Regions from separate parts of the Selenomonas sp. FOBRC9 genome, predicted to be linked through region 1. Evidence: riboswitches for the same ligand, from Rfam matches in the RefSeq annotation. Region 1 holds a riboswitch; each other region holds the start of a gene.

The links. Region 1 has a riboswitch for molybdenum cofactor ahead of HMPREF1147_RS10385 (hydrogenase small subunit). Riboswitches for the same ligand answer to the same signal wherever they lie in the genome.
Region 2: another riboswitch for molybdenum cofactor. It lies ahead of HMPREF1147_RS03490 (TonB-dependent siderophore receptor); the one in region 1 lies ahead of HMPREF1147_RS10385 (hydrogenase small subunit).
Region 3: another riboswitch for molybdenum cofactor. It lies ahead of modA (molybdate ABC transporter substrate-binding protein); the one in region 1 lies ahead of HMPREF1147_RS10385 (hydrogenase small subunit).

Annotation. Positions count from the first base shown of each region.
Region 1 is NZ_ALJR01000044.1:66,257-70,824, forward strand. Features, by position in the region: gene HMPREF1147_RS10375 (M23 family metallopeptidase) at 1-199, shown strand, start outside; gene HMPREF1147_RS10380 (hypothetical protein) at 229-1,140, shown strand; molybdenum cofactor riboswitch at 1,244-1,386, shown strand; gene HMPREF1147_RS10385 (hydrogenase small subunit) at 1,661-2,749, shown strand; gene HMPREF1147_RS10390 (nickel-dependent hydrogenase large subunit) at 2,746-4,568, shown strand, end outside.
Region 2 is NZ_ALJR01000012.1:142,930-147,497, reverse strand. Features, by position in the region: gene HMPREF1147_RS03495 (transposase) at 1-419, opposite strand, end outside; gene HMPREF1147_RS03490 (TonB-dependent siderophore receptor) at 950-2,962, opposite strand; molybdenum cofactor riboswitch at 3,073-3,204, opposite strand; gene HMPREF1147_RS03485 (methyl-accepting chemotaxis protein) at 3,363-4,568, opposite strand, start outside.
Region 3 is NZ_ALJR01000003.1:3,519-8,086, forward strand. Features, by position in the region: gene glp (gephyrin-like molybdotransferase Glp) at 1-202, opposite strand, end outside; gene HMPREF1147_RS00530 (molybdopterin-binding protein) at 211-1,239, opposite strand; gene moaC (cyclic pyranopterin monophosphate synthase MoaC) at 1,576-2,052, shown strand; molybdenum cofactor riboswitch at 2,064-2,189, shown strand; gene modA (molybdate ABC transporter substrate-binding protein) at 2,186-2,989, shown strand; gene modB (molybdate ABC transporter permease subunit) at 2,989-3,657, shown strand; gene HMPREF1147_RS00550 (sulfate/molybdate ABC transporter ATP-binding protein) at 3,657-4,568, shown strand, end outside.

The DNA of each region.
Region 1 (4,568 bases):
CATGGTTGATATCGATCATGGAAATGGTGTCATGACCCGCTACGGGCACGCCTCGGCGGTTGCCGTTACGGCGGGCGAACAGGTGCGCCGCGGTCAGATCATCGCCTATGTCGGCTCGACAGGGCATTCCACCGGGCCGCACCTGCACTATGAGGTGCGCCTGAACGGACAGCCCGTGAACCCGGCACCGTACCTTTGATAGAGAGATAGAGAGAAAGGAATCTTGTCATGCAAACAAAATCGTTCGCATATCTTCTCGCTGCAGGGATTTTACTCCTCCCCGTTTGCGGTATCGCAGCGGAGAAATCGGAGAGCCACACGGTGACCACAGCGGAGGAAACATCTGCAGACGAGGCGAAGAACGACGCTCCCGCAAGCGAGGATAAGAAGCTCGCCGAGGAGATGGACGAACTCGGCGGCGAAGTTGAGGAACCGCAGGATACCCGCGTCAAACAGGATGGCAAGGAAAGCGGCCAAGACAGCACAGAGGAAAAAAGCACTGTATCATCCGATGAGCATGGTGCGCGCGCCGATGCCGCACACGAAACGGATGCCCCGCCCACGAAAGACGACCGCCCGGTGGGGTATGCGTATGTCGGCGATAAGGACGCATGGCAGAGCGCCATGGCCGCAGACAGGACGGCGGATACGGAAGATGAGGATGAGATCAATGCCGCCGTGGACGAGGTGACCGCGGAGATCGAAAAGCTGATCGATAAGATCTACGAAGTAAATCCCCATCTCAAAGCGCCCACACTTGCAGAGGGGCACTGGGTCTTCGTTGAGGGCGACGAGCGGCGCGGGTGGTTCGTTGACCGCGGCAAAATGCACCGGAATAAAGACGGCACCATTTCCTACTGGCAGCTCATCCTCTACAACGAGTTCGGTCGTGCGCAGTTCGCGGACGCCATGCACGACGAGGACTACAAAGAGCTGCGCTACACACTCCAGCGGCGGGTCATGGATCTCAAGAAAAATACGGTCAGCACCTACGCGGTGATTGCCGTCGGCGCGGACGAAAAGGTACTCGCCGACAGCGCACGCGACGGTGAGCCGGCAGAGATCCGCCCGGACACCATGGCGGAGAAGGAGCGCGATACGGTGAAAAAACTCGCGCACAGGCTGAAATTCAAACAATAAATAAAATTTTACCGTAGTATTCGCGTAGATTATTGACAGCGGGCGTGAATCCTGATAGTATGAAGTTATCATTAAATAACTATGGGGCAGATAGAGAATTACTATCGTCCCGCGTTTCCGAGCAAAAATATCTAAGGGCTTCGCCTATGATATTGCGCCTGCGCCGGGGGACTTCCGCCCCGCGCGCACCGGGTACGCGCAGAAATGCGCGCGCCTTCCCGTATCGAAAAGGAAACGACGAATAACCGCTGCCGCAAGACCTGCTTGCGATCTTACCGTGCGGAATGAGCAGCCGCGCAGGATGCAGAGGGATTGTTTGTCGTGCATTTGGCACGGGAGGCGGTCCCCTTTTTATATATAAAGTTGGGATTGGCGCAGATAAAAATGATTGGAGGAAGAGGGCGAATTATATATCTTCTTCGCCCCGTCGGGTGTATAATAATAAAAAATCTTCATAGGAAGAATTTATTATCCGTGCCGAAAGGCAATCGCCTGTGTATTATTGTTAGGAGGCAGGAGCGTGGACAAGAGGGAGAGTCTATGGGAGGCATACCTGGCGAAGGGTATGAGCCGGCGCAGCTTTTTGAAAGCCTGCGTCACGCTGACGTCGCTCATGGGATTGAGCACGGACAACCTCACGAAGGTCGTTGAGGCGGCGGAGGTCAAACCGCTGCCGGTCGTCATTTGGCTGCACGGCCACGAGTGTACGGGCTGTGACGAGTCGTTCATCCGCTCGGGGGCGCCGCTCGCCTCCGACCTCGTACTGAACTGCATTGCGCTCGAATACAGCCATGTGCTGAGCGCGGGCTGCGGCGCGCCGTTCGAGGAGCACCTCGAAAAGACAATGGAGAAGTATCACGGCGAATACATTCTCGCCGTCGAGGGCGGCGTTGCGGTCGGCACACATGCATACACCTGCATGTCGGGCGGGCATTCCTTCGAGCACACGCTCAAACGCGTCGCCGCGGGCGCAAAGGCGGTTGTCGCCTACGGCACCTGCGCCACCTCGGGAGGTATTCAGGCGGCGGCGCCGAATCCCACGGAGTCGCGCGGCATCCGCTCGCTCATCGGAGCGAAACCCTACATCGCCGTCCCCGGCTGCCCGCCGATCCCGGAGGTCATGACGGGCGTTCTCATGCACGTCGCCCTCTTTGGCACGCTGCCGCCGCTCGATGCGGAGGGACGGCCGAAACAGTTCTACGGCAACCGTATTCACGACACCTGCTACCGCCGCCCGTTCTTCGACGCGGGCATGTTCGCCGAGCGCTTTGACGACGAGGGCGCAAAGGCGGGCTGGTGTCTCTATCACCTCGGCTGCAGGGGCCCCGAGACCTATAACTCCTGCGGCAATCTCCGCTGGTACCAGGGCATGTCGTATCCGATCCAGTCGGGTGCGCCGTGCATCGGGTGCAGCAATGCGAACTTCTGGGATCAGGCGCCGTTCTCGCGCCGTCTCCCGGAGTATAACGGCATCGACGTCGACATGGTCGGCGCAGGTCTTGCCGTGGCGACTGCGGTCGGCGTTGCGGCGCACGCGGGCGCAAGTCTCGTGCAGAAACGTATGCATGAGAAAGAACTCGCCGCGCATGAGAAAGAGGTGCACGAATGAAACACGTTGTTGTAGACCCCATCACCCGCATTGAGGGACATCTGCGCGTCGAGATTCAGGTCGACGAGGCAACGGGGAAAGTACAGGATGCGATCTCTTCCGGCACGGCATGGCGCGGGCTCGAGCTCGTCATGCACGACCGTGACCCGCGCGACGCGTGGGCATATATCCAGCGCATCTGCGGCGTCTGCACGTCGTCCCATGCGCTCGGCTGTCTGCGCGCCGTGGAGGATGCGTTCGGCATCACGATCCCGAAGAACGCGCATTACATTCGCAACATCATCGCGGCATCGCTCGGAGAACACGATCATATTGTCCACTTCTATCATCTGCACGCGCTCGACTGGGTCAGCCCCATCGAAGCGCTCAAAGCCGACCCCGCAGCGACGGCGGCGCTCCAGAATACGGTGCTCGATACCTACCGCCTCCCCTTCCGCGGCCCCGCGGGACTCGACACCGAGGCGTACCCGCACGATATGCCTGTCGCGACGCCCTCCTACTACGCCGCGCTCAAGGCAAAGATTCAAAAGATCATCGAGAGCGGACAGCTCGGCATCTTCTCCGCACAGTGGTGGGATCATCCGGACTTTCAGATGCTGCCGCCCGAGGTGCATCTCATGGCGATCTCGCATTACCTCGAGATGCTCGACAAGCAAAAGGATCTCGTTATCCCGCACGTCGTCTTCGGCGGCAAGAACCCGCACCCGCACTACGTTCTCGGCGGGATGCCCTGCTCCATCTCCATGGAGGACGGCAACGCCCCGATCAATGCGGCGCGGCTCGCTATCGTCGACCGCTCCATCAACGCGGCGCGGGACATGATGAACGACTACTATCTCCCGGACGTCCTCGCCATCGGCGCGATGTACGTCAAGCAGGGCTATACACACGGCGGCGGACTTGCGAAAAAGCGCTGCCTCGCGTTCGGCATGTTCCCCGAGGAACCCTTCGCGGGCGCAACGAACGGCGATTTCTTCAAGAACCTCCTCGTGCGCTGCAACGGCGTCGTCGAGGACTTCGCGGGCGGCGTCATGCAGGCAAAGGTGCATGAGTTCACGATGGAGGACGTCTCCGATCCCGCGGGCATCGCCGAGAGCGTCGATCACGCGTGGTACAAATATCCGAATGGCGACAAGAACGCGCTCCATCCGTGGGAGGGCGTCACCGACCCGAACTACACCGAGCCGAAGGAAGGCACAAAGACCGAGTGGAAGGCGCTCAACGAACAGGGCAAATACTCTTGGCTCAAGACGCCGAAATGGCGCGGCAAGCTCTGCGAGGTCGGCCCCCTCGCCCGCTACATCGTCCTCTATACGAAGGCAAAACAGGGGCTCCTTGGGCAGCTCACATGGGCGGAGCAGATGATCGTCGATCAGGTCGACGCCGTGACGAAGGTACTCGGCGTGCCGCCCGAGGCGTGGCTCCCCTCGACCGTCGGACGCACGGCGGCGCGCGCACTGGACGCACAGCTCCAAGCCGAGATCAGCAAATATTTCTTTGACAAGCTCGTCGCGAATATCAAGAGCGGCGACACGACGGTCGTCAACAACGAGAAGTGGGAACCCTCCTCGTGGCCGAAGGAAGCGAAGGGCGTCGGTTTCTACGAGGCTCCGCGCGGCGGTCTCAGTCATTGGGTCGTCATCAAGGACGGCAAGGTCGCGAACTATCAGGCGGTCGTCCCGACGACGTGGAACGCCTGCCCGCGCGACGATGCGGAGGGACATGGCGCGTTCGAAGCGTCCATGATGGACACGGTGGTCAAGATCCCCGACAAGCCGCTTGAGATCGTCAAGGCGGTGCGCTCGTTCGACCCGTGTAT
Region 2 (4,568 bases), on a different contig from region 1:
TTATTTCGAATGTATGCGACAATATTTTGATATTCCTCCTCTTGGCGAATCACACGTTCATAATAATTTTCCTGCCACAGTACGGCACCGTTTGTTCCACGAAGCTCATTGATACCTCGTGTAACAATCGCCTTAAAGGAGCGTACGATCGTCGGCAACGAACCAACTGTCGGCTTACCGAACTGCTCTCCCACTCTGCCGGTATGTTCCTTATCGGCACGTGGTTGCTGCGTATCCAAAAACAATATCCCATGAAAGTGATTTGGCATCACAACCCATTCGTCTATCAGGACATATGATCGTAAAAGCCCGGTCTTTAGCCATTCATCCACCACAATATCGCCAAACGGGTTGCATATCATTTCCCCCTGTTTTATTTTTCCAAACAAAGGACGATGCCGGTAGGTGCATACAGTAATAAAATATGCGCCGTTTTGTGTATAATCGTATCCTTTTTATGCGAATGCTGCGGCGATGATGTACGGAGGGATCATACGACACGGCTTTCCTCCTGCTCCTATCATGTAAAGTGTATGTGTATCGGCTTTCGTCCTATTGCATGGCGTGCGTATGTTGTCCAAGGGCACGGCACCGCCGTGCCCCTACGGGGCGCGCGTATATCATGATGTTTGCACACGATGTTAGGTGCACGCGAATCGAACCATTTATCCAAGATGGTACAAAATTGTATGCCGTCGTTTTGAAGAGCTGCCCATTGACATTAGAACATAAACATCCCCCATATTATGCCGCCCTCCCCCGATGCATGGCGGCTGAACAACATCGAGACAGATGGATAAATTCTCCTTCCTTCGATAGACGACGGCGTACCATTCCGCGCTTCTATGTCCCCATGTTCATATACTAAAGATACTTCATGCTACGAAAGAACGCAATCCCTCGTCCCCCACGGAACGATAGGATTGCGTTTCTTTTGTGACCTAAATGCTTAGAAATCCATCTCGACGCCAAGCATGACGTTTGCGCCCTGTGCATCATGATAGAGCTTGTCCTGGTAGTCCGTATTAAAGATATTATTCACGCGTAGGAAGCACTCTAAATCGGTCTGCGGGCGATATCGCAGGTCGAGATCCATTGTGAGGTATCCCTTGCTGTTCGGTCTGCCGCTGCCGTTTGTCCACCCGCTGACAGCGCGCCCCAAAAGTGTCGAGCGCCATTTGCCCATACGATAGGTCGCACCAAGATTGAACATCTGTTTCGGCAGCCCCGTCGCATCTGTTGTGTTTCCGCCCGTTATGTCTTCAGCTTTCATCCATGTATAGTTGGCAAAACCATGCCAACGGCTGCTAAAGGTTTGCCGATAGCCAAGTTCCAGACCACGGATACGCGTCCGGTCGACATTGTAGTATGGACCTCCCCGAACAATGCGCGTGATGCGATCCGTTACGTCCGTCCGGAATATAGAAAGATCGAGCGATGCCTGCGATCCGAACCGATGCTTCCAGCCGATCTCATAGTTTCGGTTGCGTTCCGGTTTCGGTATAGGAATGCCTTGACGGATATTCGTCGCTGCACTCTTTGCCTGAACAAAGAAATGCGTACGCCCGGCTGAAAATCGAACAGTATCATCCTTCGTCAGATCGTGTGTAATATTAAGCACAGGGTCAGTTGCGTGTTCTTTACTTTCTTGTTTTGTTTCACTTGAACTCGCGTGATCCTGCGCTACGCTCTCATAACGGAGCCCCAGCGTCATGCGGGTACGTGCGTCAAAACTCCATGCATCCTCCACATAGAACGCTTGCCTCTTATCCGCACCACGCTCGCTGTAACCGGTATTATTCTCGTCCGTATGCCAGTCAATCTTTATATATTTCGCACCAAAGCCGAGCTGATGTTTTGCTCCAAGTGCCGCGGAGGCATTGGTCTCAATACCGTTTCCCTTCGAAAACCACCCGCTGCGATACCACTGAGGTGCGCCTGCGGTAAAGTGTGTGAGACTCCCGCCTTCTCTGGTCAACAGGTTCCGCACCCATAAATTATTATCATCAACCAAATGATAATACTGCACATCATACTGCCACTTATCACTCGGGCGGCTCTCGAACTGAAGGGCAATATTCGACTGCTTAAAGCCGTCATAATGCCAATCCCGTGTTTTGTTATTCTGTTTCATCGGCCTCGTGATGCCGTTCCCTGCCGCAACAGACCAGTTTGTTCCGTTATTGAGCACCGCTCCTGTCACCGGATCAATATTATTGGCAATCTCGGCATCCATATTGGAATAGTAGCCGCTGAGTGTCAGCGTAGATTTTTCCGCCGTCTTGACCTTGATCTTTCCGTCGAAATAGGTTTTCGTATTCTCTTCATTCGGCTGATAGCCATTCGTATGGCGGCGCGAGACATTCACGGCGTAGCTGACGTTCCTATCGCTGCCGCTGTAGCCGATACGCATATCATAAGCATGATGTGAGCCGCCGCCAAGATGCAAGTGTAATCTTCCTGCGCCTTCACCGTCCTTCGTTGTAACGAGGATTACGCCGCCCTTATAGTCCGTACCGTATCGCACAGGGCCGGGTCCCTTGATGATCTCAACCTTTGCGATGCTGTCCGCGGGGATTGTGGAAAGATCAGCTGCCGCATTAGATGCAATTCCCGTAAGGGGGAATGTCGGTACACCGTCAATATAGACTTTCGTCTGATCGGCTGCCGCACCGCGGATACGGACCATCTTACTGTTCTTATCGGCAGGTGCCATGTAAAGCCCCGGCACCTGCGAGAGGATCTCTGAGAGGTCGCGATAGCCGCGATCCTTGATCTCCTCCGCCGTGATGGTATTCGTCGTGACGAGATACTTATCAACCCCATCCGCCTCGACAACAACGTCGCCTGTCTCATACGGCTCAACCGTCGATGCCGCCTGCGCCTGAGGCAGGAACGCAAAGCCCAGTCCCGCCGTAACCGCTGCGGCAAGAGCCAACCGATACGCGCTCTTTTTATTCATACCAATCTCCCTTTCTCTTTACAGCTATGAACCGCATATAATAAAAAAGAACCGTTTCCCGTACCGTCGGCACAGCAAACAGTTCCCCTGCCGGTTTCATGCTCCGTCACAGCGGTCGCTGCCGATTTCCTTTTCAGTACGGAAGGGCGCGGCGTTTCCGCCGTTCCCCTGTGAGCAGATTGCTCAGGCGCGATACCATAGGTGCTCCCCGTAGGTATCTTTGCTCGGAACTCGTTTATTTTACAATTTATAATTAATTTTATCAAAGAGAATTAACAAGTGTCAATGACTTTTTTCACACCTTCCCCATATATGAACGACTACATCAAAAGGACGGCACATCGGTACAAATATACGTTGATGTGCCGCCCTTTTTATTGATGAAATGGCTGCTTTCCTTTTAGACGTTAAACCGCCCCACCTCATTCTGCAGATCGGTTGCGATCTGTGCGAGGCTTTCGCTTGCCTCGGCGATGTCGGCGAGCGCCTGCGTCTGCGTATCGACGGATGCCTCAGCTTCGTCAGTCGTGACATCGTTCTCGTGCGCCATGTCCATAAGTTTCGCGGAGACTGCGGCGATCGCTTGGTTCTTCTCATTGAGGCGCTTGGAGGACTCGTTCAGCTTCGTGACGACTCTGTTCGCTCCTGCGACTGCCTCTGCGATCATGTCAAAGCGCCGCTGTGTGCGTCCGAGGTTGACGTTGCTCTCTTCAACCAGTTTCTTCGAGACTTCCATGGTATCGACCGCCTGCTGCGCTTTGGTCTTGAGCTCACCGATGATGCCGCTGATCTCATCCGTAAAGCCGCGCGACTGCTCGGCGAGTTTGCGGATCTCCTCGGCGACGACGGCAAACCCGCGTCCCGCTTCACCCGCGCGCGCAGCCTCGATGGCCGCGTTGAGCGCGAGGAGGTTCGTCTGCTCGGAGATGGACTGGATCATCGCGCTCGCCTCTTCGATGCGCTCCGCGCTCTGATTCGTCTCCTCGACGACGCGCGAGACTTCCTGCGTCGCATCGGAAGTCTCGGCAGACTTCTTGAGGAGATCGGTCAAGATCTCCGCGCCCTCGGTCTGGCGCTTCGCGATGTTCGCGGTCGCCTCGTTCATCTCCTCCATGACCTTGTCGTTGGCTTCGAGGAGCTGCAAAATCTCGTTGGTGTGATCCACGGCATCCTGCGTATCCTTGACCTGTACGCGCGCACTCTCGGCGATGCCGTGAATGCCTTTGCGCACTTCCTCCGCCGAATGCGAGGTGTTCTGCGCAGTCGCAGTCAGCTCTTCGCTCGTCGCGGCGACGGACTGAGACGCACCGTTGATCTTTCCAATGATCTCTCGCAAACTGTTTGCCATACGTGAGAGCGCCGTTACCATCATGCCGATCTCATCGCTGCGAGAAGCATGTGTACGCACCTTCGCTCCCTTGTCCTTATCGAGATCAAGATCTGCAAATCGGGTCAAAACGCCGCAGACGTCACTGATCGGTGTGATGAGACGCTTTTTAACAAAGAGTGCCAATACAACAACAAGGGCGGCCGCGCAGATAATCGCCAACACAACAGAAAAGATCACCATGTTGCGCGCTTCACCAACAAATACGTTCTCATCCGT
Region 3 (4,568 bases), on a different contig from region 1:
CCGTCGCCCCCGCGACGCACGCCGCGGCAAAGGTATAGCCGTCGAGCGGCGAGCGGTCGAACGGCGGATTGGAGATCGCCGCATAGACGTCCTCCGCCGCCGTGCGTCCCGCCGCCTCCATGAGCGGCACACGCTCGGTCTGCGGTGTCTTTACATACGAGAGCAGCACCTCAACGGCGTGCTCGAGTTCCAAAAGTTCCATTGCAGCGCCTACTTTCCAAACGGACAGACGGGATAGTGACAGACCTTGCACTCCATGCACAGCCCGCCGATGCCGAGCCGGCGAATCTGACGCCGCGTCCACTCGCTCCCTGCCACAACGCGCGGCAGTACGATGTCAAAGATGGTCGCGGGCGAGTACATCACGCAGCCCGGCAGTCCCATGATGGGCACCTGCCGCCCCTCTTTTTCATAATACGAGAGCATGAACATCGCGCCCGGGAGTACGGGTGCGCCGTAGGTCACGATGCGCGCGCCCGTCGCCTTGATCGCGGCGGGCGTGCGGTCGTCGGGATCGACGCTCATGCCGCCCGTGCAGAGCACCATGTCCATCCCCATGTCGAGCAGCTCCGCGATCGCCGCGCGCGTGTGCTCCGTTCCGTCGTCCGAGAGACGGTGCTCGTCCACACGCAGCCCGAACGCGCGCAGCTTACTGTCAAGCACGGGCGTAAACGTATCCTTGATGCGCCCATGGAACACCTCGGAGCCTGTCGTCACGACGCCGACTTTCATTTTTCTGTATGGCAAAAGGCGCAGCAGCGGCTCATTGCCCGCCGCAACGCGTACCTGTTCCATAATTCCTTTTTCAATCACAAGAGGGATGACGCGCATCCCTGCGAGCTTTGCCCCCGCCTTCACCGGGTAATGCTGCGCGATCGTCGCGATCATCACGTCGTCGATGTCGTTCACCGCGTCAAGACGCTCCTCGTCGAGCTCAAAAACGCCGTCGACCGTCGCCTTCAGCTCGATCTTGCCCTCTTTCGGCTCGCTCGCCGTCATGTGCTCGTTTTGACAAAGATCGCGCAGGATCGCCGCCGCATCGTTCTCGTGCAGCATCCGCTCGTTCTCTTCCCACACATAGAGATGCTCCTTGCCCAGCCGCAGGAGCACGGGAATGTCGTCCAGCCGGATCACATCGCCCTTGCGGAACCGCGCGCCCTTCGTCCTGCCGCGCACAATCTCGGTAATGTCATGGCAAAGCGTCATACCGACCGCATCCTGCACACGCACCTCACGCATAGTCTCCCCCCGTTCCGTCGGTGCCGGCATCCGCGCGCCCCTATTCGCACAAATGCCGCAATATAATACACAGTTCGAACGAATCTAGAGCGACTCGTTTCAAATTAATATCTAGTTAAAACTCATTCTCACTTATACATTCTTTTTATTGATTATAGCACATCAAATAAATTTTCTCTATGACTTTTTTCACAGCAACCGTGCAAAATAACTAGAATAATTTTGCCTCTGAGCGGGCTCTCACAGTGTTTCTTTTCCATGAAAGTGACAAAAGGCATTGATTTTCTCCCACCACTAGGATATGATGAACACATTAGAACGGAAAGGAGGAGCATCATGCCGAATCTAACGCATTTCGACGAGCACGGCGCCGCCGTCATGGTCGACGTGAGCGGCAAGGAAACGACGCACCGCGAAGCCCTCGCGACGGGCATCATCCGCGTGAGCGAGGCGGTCTACGCCGCCATCGAGGACGGCACGGCGGCAAAGGGCGACGTCCTCGGCGTCGCGCGCATCGCGGGCATCATGGCGGCAAAGCACACATCGGACACGATCCCGCTCTGCCACCCGCTGCCCATCTCGAAATGCACCGTCGACTTCACGCTCACGCGCGATCCGCAGCCGATCGTCCGCGCCGCCGCGACCGTCAAGGTCACGGGCGAAACGGGCGTCGAGATGGAAGCCCTGCACGCCGTCAGCGTCGCGCTGCTGACCGTCTACGACATGTGCAAGGCGATCGACAAGCGCATGGAGATCACGGACATCCGCCTCGAACGCAAGTCCGGCGGCAAGAGCGGCACATTCATCCGCTGACCACAGTCCCCACGGGGAACTCCGAGCAGGACGGCTCTACGGCACGGCTACGAGCGCCTGCCTGACGCACGCGCGTCACGGGGTATGGGGGGAAACCGCCATGCCTGCCTATTTTTGTAAAGGAGCATACCAAATGAAACTGAACATCAAGAAAATGCTGACCGTCGCCGTCGCTTCGACGGCACTGCTCGCCGCAGGCTGCGGCGGCGACAAGGCGGCCGACGCGCCGAAAAAGGCCGCCGAAAACGTCGAGCTGCAGGTCTCAGCCGCGGCGAGCCTCACGGACGCGATGAAGGAACTCGCCACGATGTACGAGAAAGATCACGCGAACGTGAAGCTCGTCTATAACTTCGGCAGCAGCGGCGCCCTCCAGCAGGCGATCGAAAACGGCGGCGCCGCCGACGTATTCGTCTCCGCCGCACAAAAGCAGATGAACGCGCTCGATGAGAAGAAGCTCCTCGAGGGCGGCACGCGCGTCGACCTCCTCATCAACGACGTCGTCCTCATCACGGCGAAGGACAGCAAGCTGAACCTGCCCGACTTTAAGGCAGTGCTCGATCCCGCGGTCAAGCACATCGCGCTCGGCGAGCCGAAGGGCGTCCCCGTCGGACAGTACAGCGAAGAGGTCTTTACGAAGCTCGGCATCCTCGATCAGGTCAAAGAGCGTGCCGTCTACGGCTCCGACGTCCGTCAGGTGCTCGCATGGGTCGAGACGGGCGACGCGGACTGCGGCGTCGTCTACGCAACGGATGCAGCCGTCTCCGATAAGGTAAAGGTCGCCGCCGTCGCCCCCGCCGACACGCATAAGCCCATCGTCTACCCTGCCGCCGTCCTCAAGGATGCGCCGCATATGGAAGCCGCGAAAGAATTCCTCACATTCATTCAATCGGATGCAGCGAAGGAAGTCTTTAAGAAATACGGCTTTACCGTGAAATAATGACGGACGAAACGCTCTCACCGCTCATCATATCGCTTCAGGTCTCGGGACTTGCGACCGTGATCACATTCTTCGTCGGCATCGCGCTCGCATGGGGCGTTCTGCAGATTCGCAGCCGCTTTGTGAGCACCGCCGCCGACGCGATCATCACGCTCCCGCTCGTCCTGCCGCCGACCGTCGTCGGATTCTTCCTCCTGCTCTTTCTCGGAAAGCGCAGCGCCATCGGGAGTTTCCTCCTCTCGCTTGACTTGCCGCTCGTCTTTACATGGCGCGCGGCGGTCATCGCGGCGGTCATCGTGAGCCTGCCGCTCATGTACCGCACGGCGCGCGGCGCGTTCGAAGCGATCGACCGGAACATGATCCACGCGGCACAAACGCTCAGCGCCAGCAATTGGCGCATCTTTTGGCGCATCGTCCTGCCGAACGCGCGCCACGGCATCCTCGCGGGGCTTGTCCTCTCGTTTGCCCGTGCGCTCGGCGAGTTCGGCGCGACCATCATGTTCGCCGGCAACATCCCGCGGCACACGCAGACGATGTCGACCGCGATCTACGCGGCGGTGCAGGCAAACGACTACGACCTCGCGTTTCGCTGGGCGATCGTCATCTCGCTCTTTTCACTCGTCTTTATCGGCGCCATGAACCTCTATCTCAAGAGCGAGGTGCGCTGATGGAGCTGATCGTCAACATCGAAAAACGCCTGCGTGACTTCACGCTTGCAGCGGACTTTACCCTCACGGACACGACCCTCGTCCTCCTCGGCGCATCGGGCAGCGGCAAGAGCATGACGCTCAAGTGCATCGCGGGGCTCGAGCGGCCCGATCGCGGACAGATCGTGCTCAACGGACGCACTCTCTACGACAGTGCGAAGGACATCAACCTCCCGCCGCAGGCACGCAGCGTCGGCTACCTCTTTCAGAACTACGCCCTCTTTCCGAACATGACCGTGCGGGAGAACATCATCTTCGCACTCGATGGTTCGCGGGAAGAAAAGGAGCGCGTCTTTGCCGAAAACGTCGCACGCTTCTCCCTCGACGGGCTGGAGCATGCCTATCCTGCGGGGCTCTCGGGCGGACAGCAGCAGCGCGTCGCCTTTGCACGCATTCTCGCACGCGGCGCGGACGTGCTGCTCCTCGATGAGCCGCTCTCCGCTCTCGACACCCATCTCAAGTGGCAGATCGAAACGGCACTGCGCGAGATCCTCGCCATGCAGGACATCTCGGCAATCCTCGTCACCCACGACCGTGACGAGGCATTCCGCATCGCACGCGAGATCGCAACCGTCGACCGCGGACAACTTACGCCACCGATGGACAAACACGAACTCTTTCGGAATCCGAGCACGCGTGCCGCGACCACGCTCACGGGCTGCAAGAACATCTCTGCCGCCCGCCGCGTGGACGAAACGCACGTCACGGCGACCGACTGGGGCATCACGCTCGCCGTACCGCAGGAGGCCGCAGATCACCTAGAGGACATCCGATCCGTCGCCATCCGCGCGCACCATATGAGCATCGCCGAAACCGGCGCGGAGAACACATTCCCCGCCGCCGTCACCGAGATCATCGAGAGCACATTCTCC